Regions from separate parts of the Longispora sp. NPDC051575 genome, predicted to be linked through region 2. Evidence: riboswitches for the same ligand, from Rfam matches in the RefSeq annotation. Region 2 holds a riboswitch; each other region holds the start of a gene.

Region 1 (4,938 bases), on a different contig from region 2:
GACGGTCGGGGTGATGGCGGTTGCCCGCCGCAGCCTGCCAGGAGCAGGGCCGCGACGGGCACCAGAAGGACGACGGATCTCATGACGCCCAGGTGATGATGGTGACGGTGTTGCCGGTGCGGATCGACGTCGTCGAGGGCGCGGCGGCCTTGAACGCGGCGTCGGAGTGGCCGTAGATCGCGGCGAGCTGGTTGAAGTCGTGGGCGTTGGGGTGCTGGTTGGTGGACCAGTCCCGCGTGTAGTCCATGCAGGTGCCCAGGTTGGCGTTGGTCATGTCCTCGTCCTGGTGGCCCAGGCCGAAGTCGTGGCCGACCTCCTGGCACATGACGCCCTGGCGCTCGGCGGCGCTGCGGCCGGCCTCGTAGGTGTCGTTCATCTTGGCGCTGGCCTGGTTGATGTGCGTGCCACCGGAGTCGGTGTCGATCGAGGCCAGCCCGGCCCAGCCGTTGTTGCCGTAGGCGTAGTTGCACACCCGGATCGCGCCGGCCGGCATGACGCAGCGACGCCGTGTCGTGCTGGACGTGCCGCCCGCCACGACCGTGTTCTGCAGGTACGGGCTGGCGTTCCAGTCCGCGTTGGCGGTGGACAGGGCGCCGGCCCAGTCAGACGTCACGCTGGAGTAGATCGTCAGCCGGGCCTCGCCGGAGCGCGACCAGTGGTAGCTGCCCCAGCTGTGGTCGGCCTGCGCCGGCGTGGCGGTGAATCCGACGATCGCCGAGGCGGCTGCCAGGGCGATCGCGAGGGGTCGGATACGCATGAGTTGTCTCCCCAAAACCAGACTCGCTTCGATGCGAGGTTGCCAGGGACGCTACTACCGCAGCTAGTAGGTGAGAAGATCGACTTTGTAGCTCCACCTACTACGGAAAGTAGTATTTAAGGTGAAGTGGGGCCTAACATGAGGCGCAGTTAAGCAATCCATAACCATCGCTGTTTCCGCTCGCGCCGCAGCACCGCTCTCGCGGCAGCTCACTCCGACGACATGGTGAATTCGCAACTCGCGGGCGCCCACCTGGAGGCCCGTCGGCGGCGCGCGGCACCCCGGGCCGGTCCTACGGTTCAGCGGATGGAGACGTGCACGTGGTCGGTGTGCTCAGCGGACGGGCCGCCGTAGCCCGAATAGGACCGCCAGCCGGTGCCCGGCATCCAGATCTGGCGGTACCAGATGACGTAGAGCACCGCCAACCGGTCGGCGTTGGCGATGTACCAGGCCGCGAGCCGGTTGCCGTACTCTCGGTCGCCTCCGGTCGCCGCTCCCGAGAAGCCCCCGACCGCCGCAGCCCAGTCACACGCCCGCCCACGGGGATGCTCGTAGCCGTCCTCCATCGAGCGGTAGCAGCCCACGAAACGGGTGAACCCGGCCTTCCTCGTCTCGTTGTAGGCGTGCAGGGTGCGCGGCGACAGACAACCCCCCGTCGAGGGATCCCGCACCGTGCAGCCCTCCGAGGAGAAACTGCCGTCCGGGTTGCGCGGTGCGGGTGTCGCGTTGGCCGGCAGATCGCCGAAGCCGAGAGTCGGGTCCCCACCGCCGGCCTTGCGCAACGCCTTGAGCGCGTCATCCTGACGCGTCCTGAGCGCCTTGAGCTGCGTCTCCTGCTCCAGGATCGCGGCGTCGAGGTCCTTGCGCTGCTGGTCGAGCTCGGCCTGAGCCGCGGTGAACGCGCTCACCGCGGCGGCGTCGCGCTCCGACAGGTAGCGCATCGTCGCGGCCGACTGCAGGAATCCGTCGAGCGAGCCGCTGTTGAGCAGGATCTGCGCCTGGCCCGTCCCAGCGCTCTTGTACTGGGCCGCGGCGAGCAGCCCGACTGCCGCGCTCAACCCTGCCACCTTGGCCTGGGTAGCGGTGATCTGACCGGACAGTTCGCCCTGGCGCTTCTTGGCGTTGGCGATCGCGGTCCTGGCGTCCTGGTACCCCTGCGAGGCGGCAGACAGCGCGTCGCGCAGTTCCTTCGTCCCACCCTCCGGTTCGGCGCGAACCGGCGTGGCGATCAGCACGGCGGCCATGATGACTGCGGTCACGAACGCCACGCGGCGTGTTGACGGTGACAAGACAGCATGAACCTTTCTTCCTCGACCGCCTACCAGGTCAGCTGACGGATTCGGGCGGGAAGAGCGCCCTACCGCAGGGCCCTGAGCTGGGCCCGGCGGATTCACCCCACGTACCTTGGGTCCCCGGCTCGCCCAACTGGGCGACTCGGCGGTGACGACCGGCGTCATCCCTTCGGGTGACAAACAGCCGGCCGACTGAACGCCGATACTAGGACAGGTAGTAGCCGCCGGCAACCTGTCGCACGGCGGTGCCATGCAAGGAAGACCAGCACCACTACCCATAGTCAATACGCAGAAACACGGAGCGGGCATGGACCGCCGAGCCTCGCCCGCGAAAGGCTGAAGGCCTGCGCTCCGGTCTGGGGCGAGTCGATCCGTCACGATGACACCCCGTCGACCTTGGGGACGCAACAGTGACCGCCCGGCTCTACTTCGCCCGTTGACGTGGGACGTTTCACCTAATCTGAGCGATTCCGATGCGAGGTGCCGGCTGCCTGAGGGGTCAGACGGCCTGCCCAGCTCGGGCCGGAGGGCACTGGCGGAGTCTGCGGAGCGCGGCGCACCGTGGAGGTGACCGGTTTGATTCGGAGGTGGGCGTGATGATGTACGGCGATGGCTGGGGCATGGGTTGGATGCTGATCATGCTGGTGCTGTGGGGTGTTCTGACTGCTGGTGTCGTCTGGGTGGCCGTGCGCTGGGCACAGGGCTCCGCGAGTCGGGGCGGAGGCCCGGTTCAACAGGCGTCGGCACTGGAGATTCTTGATCGGCGTTTCGCCGCCGGGGAGATCGATGCCGCGTCTTACGACGAGGCGCGGGTCCGGCTGGCCGGCCCTGGGCCGGGTCGGCCGTGAAGTCGTCGGCGATCCGGGCTCCGCGATGATCGTCGCTGCGGTGTCATGAGCTCCTGAAGGAGACGGTTGCGATGAACACTTTCGACTTCGGCGTCGTGGCCGCCGCTGTGGCGCTCATTGGCGTGTTGGGTTGGTTCTTCTTCGGAAAGCGGGCGGTGCGGGACGCGTCGGTGGCCGGCGGGGTGCAGCGGATCGAGGTGACCGTGCGGGGCGGCTACCAGCCGGACGTGATCCGGGTCCGCCAGAATGTGCCCCTGGAGATCGTCTTCGACCGGCGGGAGTCAGGTGACTGCACCTCGCGGGTGGTGTTCGCCGACCTCGGCGTCAGCGCGGCGCTGCCGGCGTTCGCCCGCACGACGGTGCGGCTGACCCCGGTCAAGGCCGGCACGGTGGGCTTCGCGTGTGGCATGAACATGATCCACGGCCGGCTGCTGGTCGAACCCGGCGACAGCCCGGAAGCCACAACCACAGAGGTGCTCCCGGCGGCGGTCCTGCCCGAGGCGGCAGCCGATGTCGAGGATACCCAGGTGGCCGAACGGCGGGCCGAGGTCACGGACCTGAACCGCCGGGTCGCCGTCGGGACCGTGCTGACCGCGCCGGTGCTGTTCGCGGTGATGGCGCACGAGGTGTTCGGGGCCGGCTGGGTGCCGGGGTTGCTGCTCGACCGGTGGCTGCAACTCGCGCTGATCACACCGGTGATGTTCTACACCGGCTGGCCGATCCACCGCACCGGCTGGCTGACGTTGCGCAACCGGGCCGCGGACATGAACAGCCTGATCACGCTAGGCACCACCGCCGCATACGTGTTCAGCCTGCTGGTCACGCTCGCGCCGGAGGCGCTGCCGGCCAACGCGCGGGAAGTGTACTTCGAGGCCGTCGGCGTCATCCTCACCCTGATTCTGCTGGGCCGGTTGCTGGAGGCCCGCGCCAAGGCCGGTACCGGTGAGGCGATCCGGGCCCTGCTGGGTTTGCGGGCCCGCACGGCCCGGGTGGTGCGCGACGGCACGGAGGTCGACGTGTCGGTCGAGGACGTGACGGTGGGCGACGAGGTCGTCATCCGGCCCGGGGAGAAGATCCCCGTGGACGCGGTGGTGGTGTCGGGCTCCTCCGCGGTGGACGAGTCGATGGTCACCGGGGAACCGATGCCCGTCACCAAACGCGCCGGCGACACCGTCGTCGGGGCGACCGTCAACGGGACCGGGTCGCTGCGGGTGCGGGCCGCGAAGGTCGGGGCGGACTCGATGCTCGCCCAGATCATCCGGCTCGTGCAGCAGGCCCAGGCGTCCAAAGCCCCCATCCAGCGCCTGGCCGATGCGATCTCCGCCTACTTCGTGCCGGTCGTCATCGCGGTGGCGATCGCCACGTTCGCCATCTGGTTCGTCGCAGGGCCGCCACCGGCGCTGACCGTCGCCCTGGTGTCAGCCGTGTCGGTGTTGATCATCGCCTGTCCGTGCGCGCTGGGCCTGGCGACCCCACTGTCCATCATGGTCGGCACCGGCAAGGGCGCCCGGGCCGGAATCCTGATCCGCTCCGCCGAGGCACTGGAGACCGCGCACCGGCTCAACACGATCGTGCTGGACAAGACCGGCACCGTCACCGCCGGCAAGCCGGTCCTCACCGACGTGCGCCCCGCCGGCGACCTGACCGAGGCCGAATTACTGGAGCTGGTCGCCGCCGCCGAGGCCGACAGCGAACACCCCCTGGCTGCGGCGATCGTGGCCGGCGCCCGCGCCCGGAGCCTGGCCCTCCCAGAGGTGACCGGGTTCGACTCGATCACCGGCAAGGGCGTCCGCGCCACGGTCGCCGGCCGGGAGGTGCTGGTCGGCAATGTCCGGCTGCTCGCCGACGCTGGCATCGACACCACGGCCCTGGCGTCGCACGCCGCGGAGCTGTCCGGGGCGGGCAAGACCGCAGTGTTCGCCGCCGTCGACGGCCGGCCGGCCGGGGTGATCGCCGTCGCCGACACTGTGAAAGCCGACTCCGGGGCGGCCATCGCTGCGCTGGAGAAACTCGGTGTCGAGGTGGTCATGCTCACCGGCGA
Region 2 (4,938 bases):
GGCCTGGTCAGAGTGCGCCGCACGGCCGACGGCCTCGCGTTCGCCGCGCCGCCGCTGGTGCGTTCCGGACCGGTCGACGAGGCTCTGGTCGTGCGGATCGCGGGCCTGCTCGGCCTGGACCGGTCGGCGGTCGTGGACGCCGAGTGGGTGGACAACGGGCCCGGCTGGGTGGCGGTGCTGCTCGCCGACGCGGCGGCGGTCGCGGCGGTGCGCCCGACGGCGGTGGATCTCGACCTCGGCGTGGTGGGCCTGCACCCGCCCGGTTCGCCGGCCGCGCTGGAGGTCCGCGCGTTCTTCCCGAAGGACGGCGCGACGGTCGAGGACCCGGTGACCGGCAGCCTGAACGCCTCCGTCGCGGGGTGGCTGCTGCGCACCGGCCGGATCACCGCGCCCTATGTCGCGAGCCAGGGCGCGGCGCTCGGCCGGGCCGGCAGGGTGCACGTCAGCGTCGACGCCGACGGCGCGCTCTGGGTGGCCGGCGGCACGGTGACCTGCGTGACAGGCGAGGTCAACCTCTAAAACCCGACTTTTCGGGTACGCGGGGCGCACAGCCGTCCGGGCCGGCCGCCTCGCCCGTACCCGCCGCGCGGGTCGGCTGCCACGGACCCGGCGGCGGTCGGGACGTCGGTGGCCCTTCCGCGCGCGGCGTGCCGCACGGCCGGCCGGCCCCCGTGTGGGCGGGGACCGGGCTTCCGTAGCGTGTGCCCGTGCAGATGGTGATCGCGGTGGCGCTGCTGGTGGGAGTGCTGGGCTTCGCGGTGGCCGCGCCGGCCCGGCTGCCGGAGGTGCTGGTCGCGGGCCCGGCGGCGGCCCTCGCGGTGCTCCTCGGACTGGTGTCGCCCGGCGCCGCGTGGGCGGAGATCGTGGCGCTGGCCCCGACGGTCGGCTTCCTGGCGGCGGTCCTGGTCCTGGCGCACCTGGCCGACACGGCGGGCGTCTTCCGGTACGCGGGCGCGCTCGCGGCCCGGCTCGGCGGCGGTACCCCCCAGCGGTTGCTCGGGGTGGTGTTTCTGATCGCCGCCCTGGTCACGGCGGTGCTGAGCCTGGACGCGACGGTGGTGCTGCTGACCCCGGTGGTGTTCGCGACGACGGCGGCGGTCGGGGTCCGGGCCCGCCCGCACGTGTACGCCTGCACCCACCTGGCGAACTCCGCCTCGCTCCTGCTGCCGGTGTCGAACCTGACGAACCTGCTCGCCTTCGCGGCCACCGGGCTGACGTTCGCCGGGTTCGCCGGGCTGATGGCGCTGCCGTGGCTGGCGGTGATCGGCACCGAGTACCTGGTGTTCCGCCGGTTCTTCGCCGCTGACCTGGGCACCCCCGCGCAGCCGGTGCCCGTGCCCGCCGCGCCCGCCCCGCGCTACGCCCTCGCGGTGCTGGCCCTGACCCTGGCGGGCTTCGCCGTCGCCGAGCCGCTGGGCGTGCACCCGGCCTGGACCGCCGCCGGGGGAGCGGTCCTGCTGGCCCTGCCGGAGCTGCGCCGGGCCCCGCGCCGGCTCGGCCGGATCCTGGCCGAGACCAACCCGGCGTTCTGCGGGTTCGTGCTGGCCCTGGGCGTGGTGGTGCTCGCGGTCCGCCGGCACGGCCTGGGCGCGCTGCTCGACGGCCTGGTCCCCGGGCACGGCGACCTGCTGGGCCTGCTGTCCGTCGCCGCCCTCGCGGCGGTGCTGGCGAACCTGGTCAACAACCTGCCGGCGACCCTGGTGCTGGTGCCCGCCGTCGCGCACTCGCCGGGCCTGGTGCTCGCGGTGCTGATCGGCGTGAACGTCGGCCCGAACCTCACGTACGTCGGGTCGCTGGCCACCCTGCTGTGGCGGCGGATCCTGCACGCGCACGACGCCCGGCCCACCGCGACGGAGTTCCTCCGGCTCGGGGCGCTGACCGTACCGGCGTGTCTGGCCTCGGGGGTGGTCGCGCTGTGGCTGGGGCTGCGACTGTGGGGGGTATGAGGATTCTCGTCTGGCTCACCGAGGGCACGTGGCCGGCCTGCGTCGACGCGGCGGCCGACCTGGCGCCGCCGGGCGCGGACATCACACTCCTGCACGTCACGGACCCGGGCGTGGCCGAGAGCCTGCACGGCGCGTTCCTGGGCCGGCTGGGCCGGGGCGGGCACGGCACCGACCCCGGGGACACGGTCGAGGCGGCGGTCCGGGCCGCCGAACGCACCCTGCTGGACGCGGCCGTGGCCCGGTTGGGCCGCCCGGCGCACACCGCCGCCACGTCCGGCCGGGCCGAGCGGCTGGTGGTCGAGGCGTGCGAGGCGGCGGACCTGCTGATCCTGGCCCGGGACGGCGACCACTCCCGGCCCGGGCCGGGCAGCCTGGGGCCGGCGACCCGGTTCGTGGTGGACCACGCGCCGTGCCGGGTGCTGCTGCTGTGGCCGGACGCGGCGACGTCCCCGCGGCTGCTCCCGCCGGCCGGGTAGGCCCGCCGGGTACCGGTCTGCTCGGATTGTCGCTCTGTGTGACGACCCACCCTCCACTGTGTGTGATTGAACGGCCGGTAGTTGCCGAGAGTCACGCTCTGTCCTAGCATCGGCGTGCAGACGACCGGCCTTCGCCGCCGACGGGTGGCACCGGGAGTCACCGCCGAGTCACCCTCCGGGGTGAGCCGGGGACCCAAGGTACGTGGGGTGAATCCGCCCGGCTCCTCTGTGGAGGGCCGGCCGGTAGGGCGCTCTTCCCGCCCGAATCCGTCAGCTGACCTGGTAGGCGGGTACGGGAGAAGGGTTCTGTCTGTCTTGTCCGTCTTAGTACGCCGTGCCGCCCTGACAGTCGTCGCCGTCGCCGCCACCGTGCTGGTCGCGATCACCCCCGCCCAGGCCGAGCCCGAGGGGGGCACGAAGCCACTGCGCGACGCGCTCCGGGCCGCCTCCCAGGGGTACCAGGACGCGCGCACCGCGATCGCCAACGCCAAGAAGCGCGAGGGCGAACTGTCCGAGGAGATCCTCGCCTCCCAGGCCAGGGTGGCCGACCTGAGCGCGGCGGTGGGCCGGCTGGCCGCGGCGCAGTACCGGGGCGGCTCGTCGGCCCAGCTCCAGGCGCTGCTGTCCAGCGGGTCGCCGGAGAGTTTCCTGGACACGGCGGCGACGGTGCGCTACCTGTCCGAGCGCGACGGGGCCCAGGTCACCGCGCTCAAGGCCGCCCAGGCCACCCTCGCCCGGCAGCGCAAGGACCTCGACGCGGCGATCCTCGAACAGGAGAACCAGCTCAAGGAGCTGCGCAAACGCCAGGACGAGGCGCTCAAGGCGCTGCGCTCGGCCGGCGGCGGCGACCCGACCCTCGGCTTCGGCGACCTGCCGGCCAACGCGACCCCCGCGCCGCGCAACCCCGACGGCAGCTTCCCGTCCGAGGGCTGCTCCGTGAAGGACCCGACCACCAGCGGCTGCCTGTCGCCGCGCACCCTGCACGCGTACAACGAGACGAAGAAGGCGAACTTCGACCACTACGTGTCCTGCTACCGCTCGGCCGAGGACGGCGGGGAGCACCCGCGCGGCAAGGCCTGCGACTGGTCCTCGGCCGCGAAGGGCTTCGGCGGGATGGCGGTCGGCGCGGAGAAGGACTACGGGAACAAGCTCGCCGCCTGGTACATCGCCAACGCGGACCGGCTCGGGGTGCTCTACGTCATCTGGTTCCGCCAGATCTGGATGCCGGGCACGGGCTGGCGCTCGTACTTCGGCAGCGGGGACCCCTCGTCGGAGCACACGAACCACGTGCACCTGTCGATGCGCTGACCACCTCGCGGTCGGGCCGGCCCCGCCCTGACCGACCGCGTGTCGGCCCGCCCGTGCGGGCGGCGGGCACCGTAGGGGTACCCGCCGCCCGGATCTCAGCCGCAGTTGGCGGTGATCGTGGCGACCACGGAGGTCGTGTCGTTGATGCGGCGGTAGGTGTTCGGGGCCGTACCGACGCAGGTGTAGCTCGTGGAATTCCAGTTGCTCGACACCGTCGTCCAACTGCCGGTGGCGGGGTCCAGCCGCTGGAGTCGGACGTAGATGTCGCGCTCGTCGCCGCTGTCGCAGATCATGTAGGCCCCGGCGCTGAGGTACGTCCCATCGTCGGTGAGGTAGTACTTGGTCCGGCACGTCGGGTAGGCCTGGGCGGGCACGCTTGCGGCGAGGCTGACGCCGGTGGTCGCGAGGGCGAACGCGGCGGCGAGGGTCGTCCTGAGAATGCGTGACATGGGTGCTTCTCCTTCGGGAGAGGGGCGGGTTGGCCGGCGGGTACCCCTGTGGTGCCCGCCGCCGGGGTTCAGCCGCAGTTGGCCGTGATCGTCCGCACCACGCTGGTCGTGTCGTTGATGCTGCGGTAGGTGTTCGTGGCCGTGCCGACACAGGTGTAGCTGGTGGTCTCCCAGTAGCTCGACACGGTCGTCCAGGCGCCGGTGGTCGGGTTCAGGCGCTGGAGCGAGACGTAGATCTGGCGCTCGGGGAGCCCGTCGTAGCAGATCATCCACGCTTCCGCGCCGATCGAGGTCCCGTGGTCGCTGAGGAAGTACGCGACCCTGCACGGCGGGGCGGCCTGGGCCGGGGCGGTGGCGGCGAGGCTGACGCCGGTGGCGGCGAGGGCGAACGTGGCGGCGAGGGCCGTCCTGAGTAGTCGTGACATGGGTGCTTCTCCTTTGGGAGAGGGAGAGGCGACCGTAACAGTCTACATTAGACAGTGTCTATAGATGTCGATGCCTTCGTCCCTCGGCCCACTGGGTCCCACGAGGCGAGCGTCGCGTGGATGTCCTGGCCAGGGGCGCGTCCTGCGTGATCACCAGCGAGTCCGGCGTCGGGAACCGGACCGTCAGGTTCAGGCCGCCCGCTGGCCGGGCCCCGGCGGGCCGCCGACAGGGGCCGGGCCATGGCGCGGGCCACAGACCCTGTCCGGGGCCGGGGCGGCGTGCTGTAATGGCCTGATGATCATCACGGAGGATCTGGTCCGACGGTGGCTGCGG
Region 3 (4,938 bases), on a different contig from region 2:
GACGGTACTGGCGGACGGCGGCGGGGAGTCGCTGACCGCCGAGGAACGCGCCCGCGCCGACGCGTACCGCCGCGGGATCGACCGGGACGACTACGTCGCGGCGCACGTCCTGGTCCGCCGGTGCGTGGCCGCCCTGCTCGGCGTGCCGGCCGGCGAGGTGGTGCTCCGGCAGCGCTGCGCGGGCTGCGGCGCGGTCGACCACGGCCGGCCGTACGTCGACGGGCGGCCCGAGGTGCACGTCAGCCTGTCGCACACCCGGGGCGCGGTCGCGGCGGCGGCCGGCTGGGGCCCGGTGGGCGTGGACGTGGAGGCGATCGGGCGCCGACTCGACGACGGGCTGATGGCGAAGGTGCTCGCGGACGGCGAGCTCGCGGCGGTCCGGGCCGCCGAGGACCCGCGCGCGGCGTTCATCCGGCAGTGGGTGCGCAAGGAGGCCCTGATCAAGGTGGGCGCGGCGAGCCTGGGGCGGCTGCGGGACACCGACCTGTCGGCGCTGCCGGCGGACGTTCCGGCCGGTACCCGGCAGGTGGTCCGATTCGCACCGTGGCACGTGCTGGACTGGCTCGATCCCGCGCACCGCTTCGGTTTCGCCGCCGTCAGCGCCCGCGAACCGAGGCTGCTCACCCCGGGCTGACCGCCCACCTACCCGTGCTCCCGAGCTCCAAACGTGTGCCCCGCAACAATCTGGTCACGGCCGCGTGTCGCAGTCGCCCACCCGGGCACGAACCGGGACGCTCGGCGGCATGGTGATGGGTCCGACGCACGCAATGTCCGGGGCCGCCGCGTGGCTGGCGGGTTCGTGGGCGCTCGGTGAGTTCATGAACATCCACCAGCGCCCCGCCGAACTGGTCGTCGGAGCCGCCGTCTGCGCCGGCGCCGCACTGCTGCCCGACCTGGACTGCTCGGGCCGGGTCACCGCCAACAAGGGCGGCGCGACCGTGGCCCGCACCTTCGGGGTCGCGTCGCTGTTCCTCGCCGAGTGCGTGGAGAAGTTCGCCCTCGCCGTCTACACCGTCACCCGGGCCAAACACGACCCGAAGCGCAAGAACGGCCACCGCACCCTCACGCACACCTGGGTCTTCAACGTGGCCCTGGGCGGCCTGGTCGCGTTCCTCGCCGGGCACTGGGGCAAGCCGTTCGTGATCGGGCTGCTGTTCTTCACCCTCGGGCTCGCGATCCGGGGCCTGCTGGCCGACTGGGCGAAGGAGCGCGGCTGGATCGTGGTGACCCTGCTGTCGGCCGGCGCCGCGTACGGGGCGTGGCTGTGGCTGCCCGCCGACCGGGGCTTCCCGCTGCTCGGGCTCGCCATCGCGTTCGGCGGCGTCATCCACACCCTCGGCGACATGATCACCAGGGCCGGCTGCCCCGTCCTGTGGCCGCTGCCGCTGGCCGGCCGGGTGTGGCGCGAGATCGGCGTACCGAATTTTATGGCCGTCCAGGTGAACGGCGGGTTCGAACGAGGTTTCCTCCGCCCGTTTTTTGTGATCGTGGCCGGACTCGCCGGAATTCTTCTGGCGGTGCCCGACATCCTCGACCACCTGCGATGATGTGCCCATGTGGGTCAAGGACATCCTGGGCGACGCCTACGAGGCGCGCACCCTGCCGCTGCCGGACGACGAGAACGGCGAGCTGGTCGCGACGCTCGTCCGCCGTCGGGCCGGCCAGTCCACCCGGGCGGTGCTCTACGTCCACGGGTACAACGACTACTTCTTCCAGACCCACCTGGCCGACTTCTTCGTCAGCCTCGGCTACACCTTCTACGCGATCGACCTGAGGCGCAGCGGCCGCAGCCTGCGCCCCGGCCAGACGCCGTCCATGGTGGACAGCGTCGCGGAGTACTTCGTCGAGCTCGACGAGGCCGCCCGGATCATCCGCGAGGAGGACGGCCACGACATCCTGGTCGTCAACGCGCACTCCACCGGCGGCCTGACCACCTCGATGTGGGCGCACAAGCTCCAGGGCACGGGCACCATCACGGCGCTCACCCTGAACAGCCCGTTCTTCGACCTCAACGCGAACTGGTTCCTCCGCCGGGTCGCGCCGGTCGTGCTCGCCCCGATGGGCCGCCGCCAGCCGATGCGTTCCCTCCCGGCGGGCCTGAGCAGCGTGTACGGCGACAGCGTGCACGTCGACCGCAAGGGCGCCTGGAACTTCGACACCGCGTGGAAGCCGATCGAGGGCATCCCGACCCGGCTCGGCTGGCTGGTGGCGATCACGCACGCCCAGCGCCGACTGCGCAGGGGCCTCAACATCGACGTGCCGGTCCTGGTGACCGCGTCCACCGCGTCGTACAAGCGTCCCGAGTGGAGCGACGACGCCACCCGGATGGACTCGGTCCTCGACGTCGCGCACATCGCGGAGTACTCCCGCGCGCTCGGCCCCGACGTGACATTCATCGAGGTTCCTGACGGCCTGCACGATCTCGCCCTGTCGGCGGAGGAGTCCCGCCAGTTCTACTTCGACACCCTGCAGGAGTGGCTGAACGCGCACGTAGGGTAATCGGGCGGAGCCTAGACCCTCCTCTGAGCTGCGGTGCGACCGGGTGGGGCCCACGTCTGGCCCGTCACTCAGGGTTGCTATGCCCGAGATCCCAGGTAGCGTCAGTCAACGTCCGGGAGTCAGCCACCCATTGATGGGGAGCGCCGGACGGGCCGCCGAGTCATCGTGACCGGTGAGCCGGGGAACCATCGCGGAGGTGCGACTTCTCCGCCGGGGTGAATCCGCGCAGTGCGCGGTAGGGCGCAATTTCTTCCCGTCCGAACCCGTCAGCTAACCCGGTAGGCGGTGTGCTGCCCGTGTAGGCAGACGAGGGAAGAGAGTCCTCCTTGGCACCAAGTTCCGTGCCGGGGCTGCTGCGCGCCGCGCTCACTGTTGTGGGCGTCTCCGTGCTGGCCGTCTCGGCTCCGATGACCGCCGCTCAGGCCGATCCCGGTACTGACACCCAGGGCAAGATCGATCAGAACACCCGCGAGGTCACCCAGATCTCCGGTGAGTACGACAAGGTGCGCGCGACGCTGGCCAGTACCCGGCTCGTCGCCGACACCGTCGCCGCGAAGTTGGCCCCCCTCGCCGACAAGGTCGCCGCGACCGCCAACCCGCTCGGCATCGCCGCCCGGCCCACGACCTCCCTGTTCGACCAGGTCGGAGCCGCCGCCGTGGCCACCCGTCCCGCGCCGGACAGCGTCGGGGACCTCACCAGCGCCCGGGGCGAACTCGACGCCGAGAAGGCCCGCCTGGACGGCCTGATCGCCGAGCAGACGAAGCAGGAGACCACCCTGGCGGCGAAGAAGACCGCCCTGGAGGCCGCCAACGCCGAGCTGGTCAGGGCGCGCGACGAGGCGAAGGCCACCGCCGACCGGGCCAGCCGGTCCGCCGAGCGGTCCACCAGCCCGTCGAACACCTCCAACACCCCGCCGCCGAACGTCTCGGGCAAAGCGGGCGTGGCCGTGCAGTTCGCGTACGCGCAGCTCGGCAAGGCGTACGTCTACGGCGCGGCCGGCCCGGACACCTACGACTGCTCCGGTCTGACCATGCGCGCGTGGGGCGCCGCCGGCGTCGGCATCGGCGGGCACCAGACGAACGCGCAGTGGGCCGCCACCACCCGGATCGGCCGGGGCGACCTGCAGCCGGGCGACCTGGTGTTCTTCTACGGCCTGGGCCACGTGGGCATCTACGTGGGCAACAACCAGGTGATCCACGCGCCGCAGCCGGGCGAGTCGGTGAAGATCTCGAACGTCGACTCCATGGGCGGGTACGACGGCGCGGGCCGGGTCCGCGGCTAAGTAGATCCGGGCGGTTCCATTCCACAGGTGGTTTTCCCGCCATTTGTGTGCCCGGTTTCTCGAACACCGAGAAAACAGCTCATCACCTCGCGTGATGGGCTGTTTTCTTTGTGTAGTAGGCATTTCTCGAAGGTGGCACGCATCTCACAAGGCGGGTAACGTGGGCGCGGCTTGTTGCCTATGAAAGGGTCGTGCTGCGTTGACCACCGTCAGCCGGAAACCCCTCCGCGTACTGGCCATCGGCTGCCTCCTCGCCGTCGCCGCAACCCTCGGCGCCTCCCCCGCCCAGGCCGAGCCCACCCCCGCCGAGCTCGCCGCCCAGATCGACAAGGCGTCCGAGGAGCTCGAGAAGGTCATCGAGTCCTTCAACAAGGTGACCGAGCAGCTGAAGGTCACCCGCGAGTCCGTCGACAAACTGAACATCCAGCTCAAGCCGGCCCAGGACAAAGTGGACGCCGCGCGCGGCCGGATCGGCGCCGTCGCCGCCGCCGCCTACAAGGGCCAGAGCGTGTCCTCGATGAGCGCCCTGCTCAGCTCCCAGAACCCGTCGAGCCTGATGGAACAGCTCACCATCCTCGACCAGTTCGCGTACGGGCAGCAGCAGGAGATCTCGGCCTACAACCAGGCCAAGTCCGCCTACGACGGCGAGAAGACCAAGCTCGACGCCGCCCTCAACCAGCAGACCGCCCAGGAGAAGGAACTCGCCGGGCAGAAGGCGAAGATCGAGGAGGAGCTGAAGAAGCTCCAGGAGCAGCGCAAGAAGGCCGGCATCGGCCCCGGCGGCACCGTCGGCCTCCCCGCCCCGCACCTGCCGGGCACCGCGGGCAAGGCCGTCGACTTCGCGTACGGCGTCGTCGGCAAGCCCTACATCTTCAACGCCGCCGGCCCCAACGGCTACGACTGCTCGGGCCTCACCATGGCCGCGTGGAAGTCCGCCGGCGTCTCCCTGCCGCACAACGCGGCCATGCAGTGGGATGCCACGGCGCACATCCAGCGCGGCGAGCTCCAGCCCGGGGACCTGGTCTTCTCCAACGGCCTGGGCCACGTGGCGATCTACGTCGGCAACGACAAGGTGATCCACGCCCCCCAGCCGGGCCAGAACGTGATGATGGCCCCCATCACCCAGATCGGCAGCATCTACGGCTACGGCCGCGTG

What was found. A riboswitch is a leader RNA that binds a small molecule or an ion and turns the genes downstream of it on or off. The one in region 2 is predicted to bind cyclic di-AMP.
Region 1: another riboswitch for cyclic di-AMP. It lies ahead of AB0M43_RS21305 (hypothetical protein); the one in region 2 lies ahead of AB0M43_RS11180 (hypothetical protein).
Region 3: another riboswitch for cyclic di-AMP. It lies ahead of AB0M43_RS24210 (NlpC/P60 family protein); the one in region 2 lies ahead of AB0M43_RS11180 (hypothetical protein).

Annotation. Positions count from the first base shown of each region.
Region 1 is NZ_JBFAZP010000007.1:109,487-114,424, reverse strand. Features, by position in the region: gene AB0M43_RS21315 (hypothetical protein) at 1-83, opposite strand, end outside; gene AB0M43_RS21310 (hypothetical protein) at 80-757, opposite strand; gene AB0M43_RS21305 (hypothetical protein) at 1,057-2,025, opposite strand; cyclic di-AMP (ydaO/yuaA leader) riboswitch at 2,058-2,207, opposite strand; gene AB0M43_RS21300 (SHOCT domain-containing protein) at 2,646-2,897, shown strand; gene AB0M43_RS21295 (heavy metal translocating P-type ATPase) at 2,969-4,938, shown strand, end outside.
Region 2 is NZ_JBFAZP010000004.1:32,827-37,764, reverse strand. Features, by position in the region: gene AB0M43_RS11195 (PhzF family phenazine biosynthesis protein) at 1-519, shown strand, start outside; gene AB0M43_RS11190 (ArsB/NhaD family transporter) at 708-1,946, shown strand; gene AB0M43_RS11185 (universal stress protein) at 1,943-2,422, shown strand; cyclic di-AMP (ydaO/yuaA leader) riboswitch at 2,574-2,726, shown strand; gene AB0M43_RS11180 (hypothetical protein) at 2,738-3,730, shown strand; gene AB0M43_RS11175 (hypothetical protein) at 3,826-4,179, opposite strand; gene AB0M43_RS11170 (hypothetical protein) at 4,248-4,604, opposite strand; gene AB0M43_RS11165 (GNAT family N-acetyltransferase) at 4,900-4,938, shown strand, end outside.
Region 3 is NZ_JBFAZP010000008.1:14,078-19,015, reverse strand. Features, by position in the region: gene AB0M43_RS24225 (4'-phosphopantetheinyl transferase superfamily protein) at 1-634, shown strand, start outside; gene AB0M43_RS24220 (metal-dependent hydrolase) at 747-1,547, shown strand; gene AB0M43_RS24215 (alpha/beta hydrolase) at 1,555-2,499, shown strand; cyclic di-AMP (ydaO/yuaA leader) riboswitch at 2,653-2,784, shown strand; gene AB0M43_RS24210 (NlpC/P60 family protein) at 2,826-3,782, shown strand; gene AB0M43_RS24205 (NlpC/P60 family protein) at 3,982-4,938, shown strand, end outside.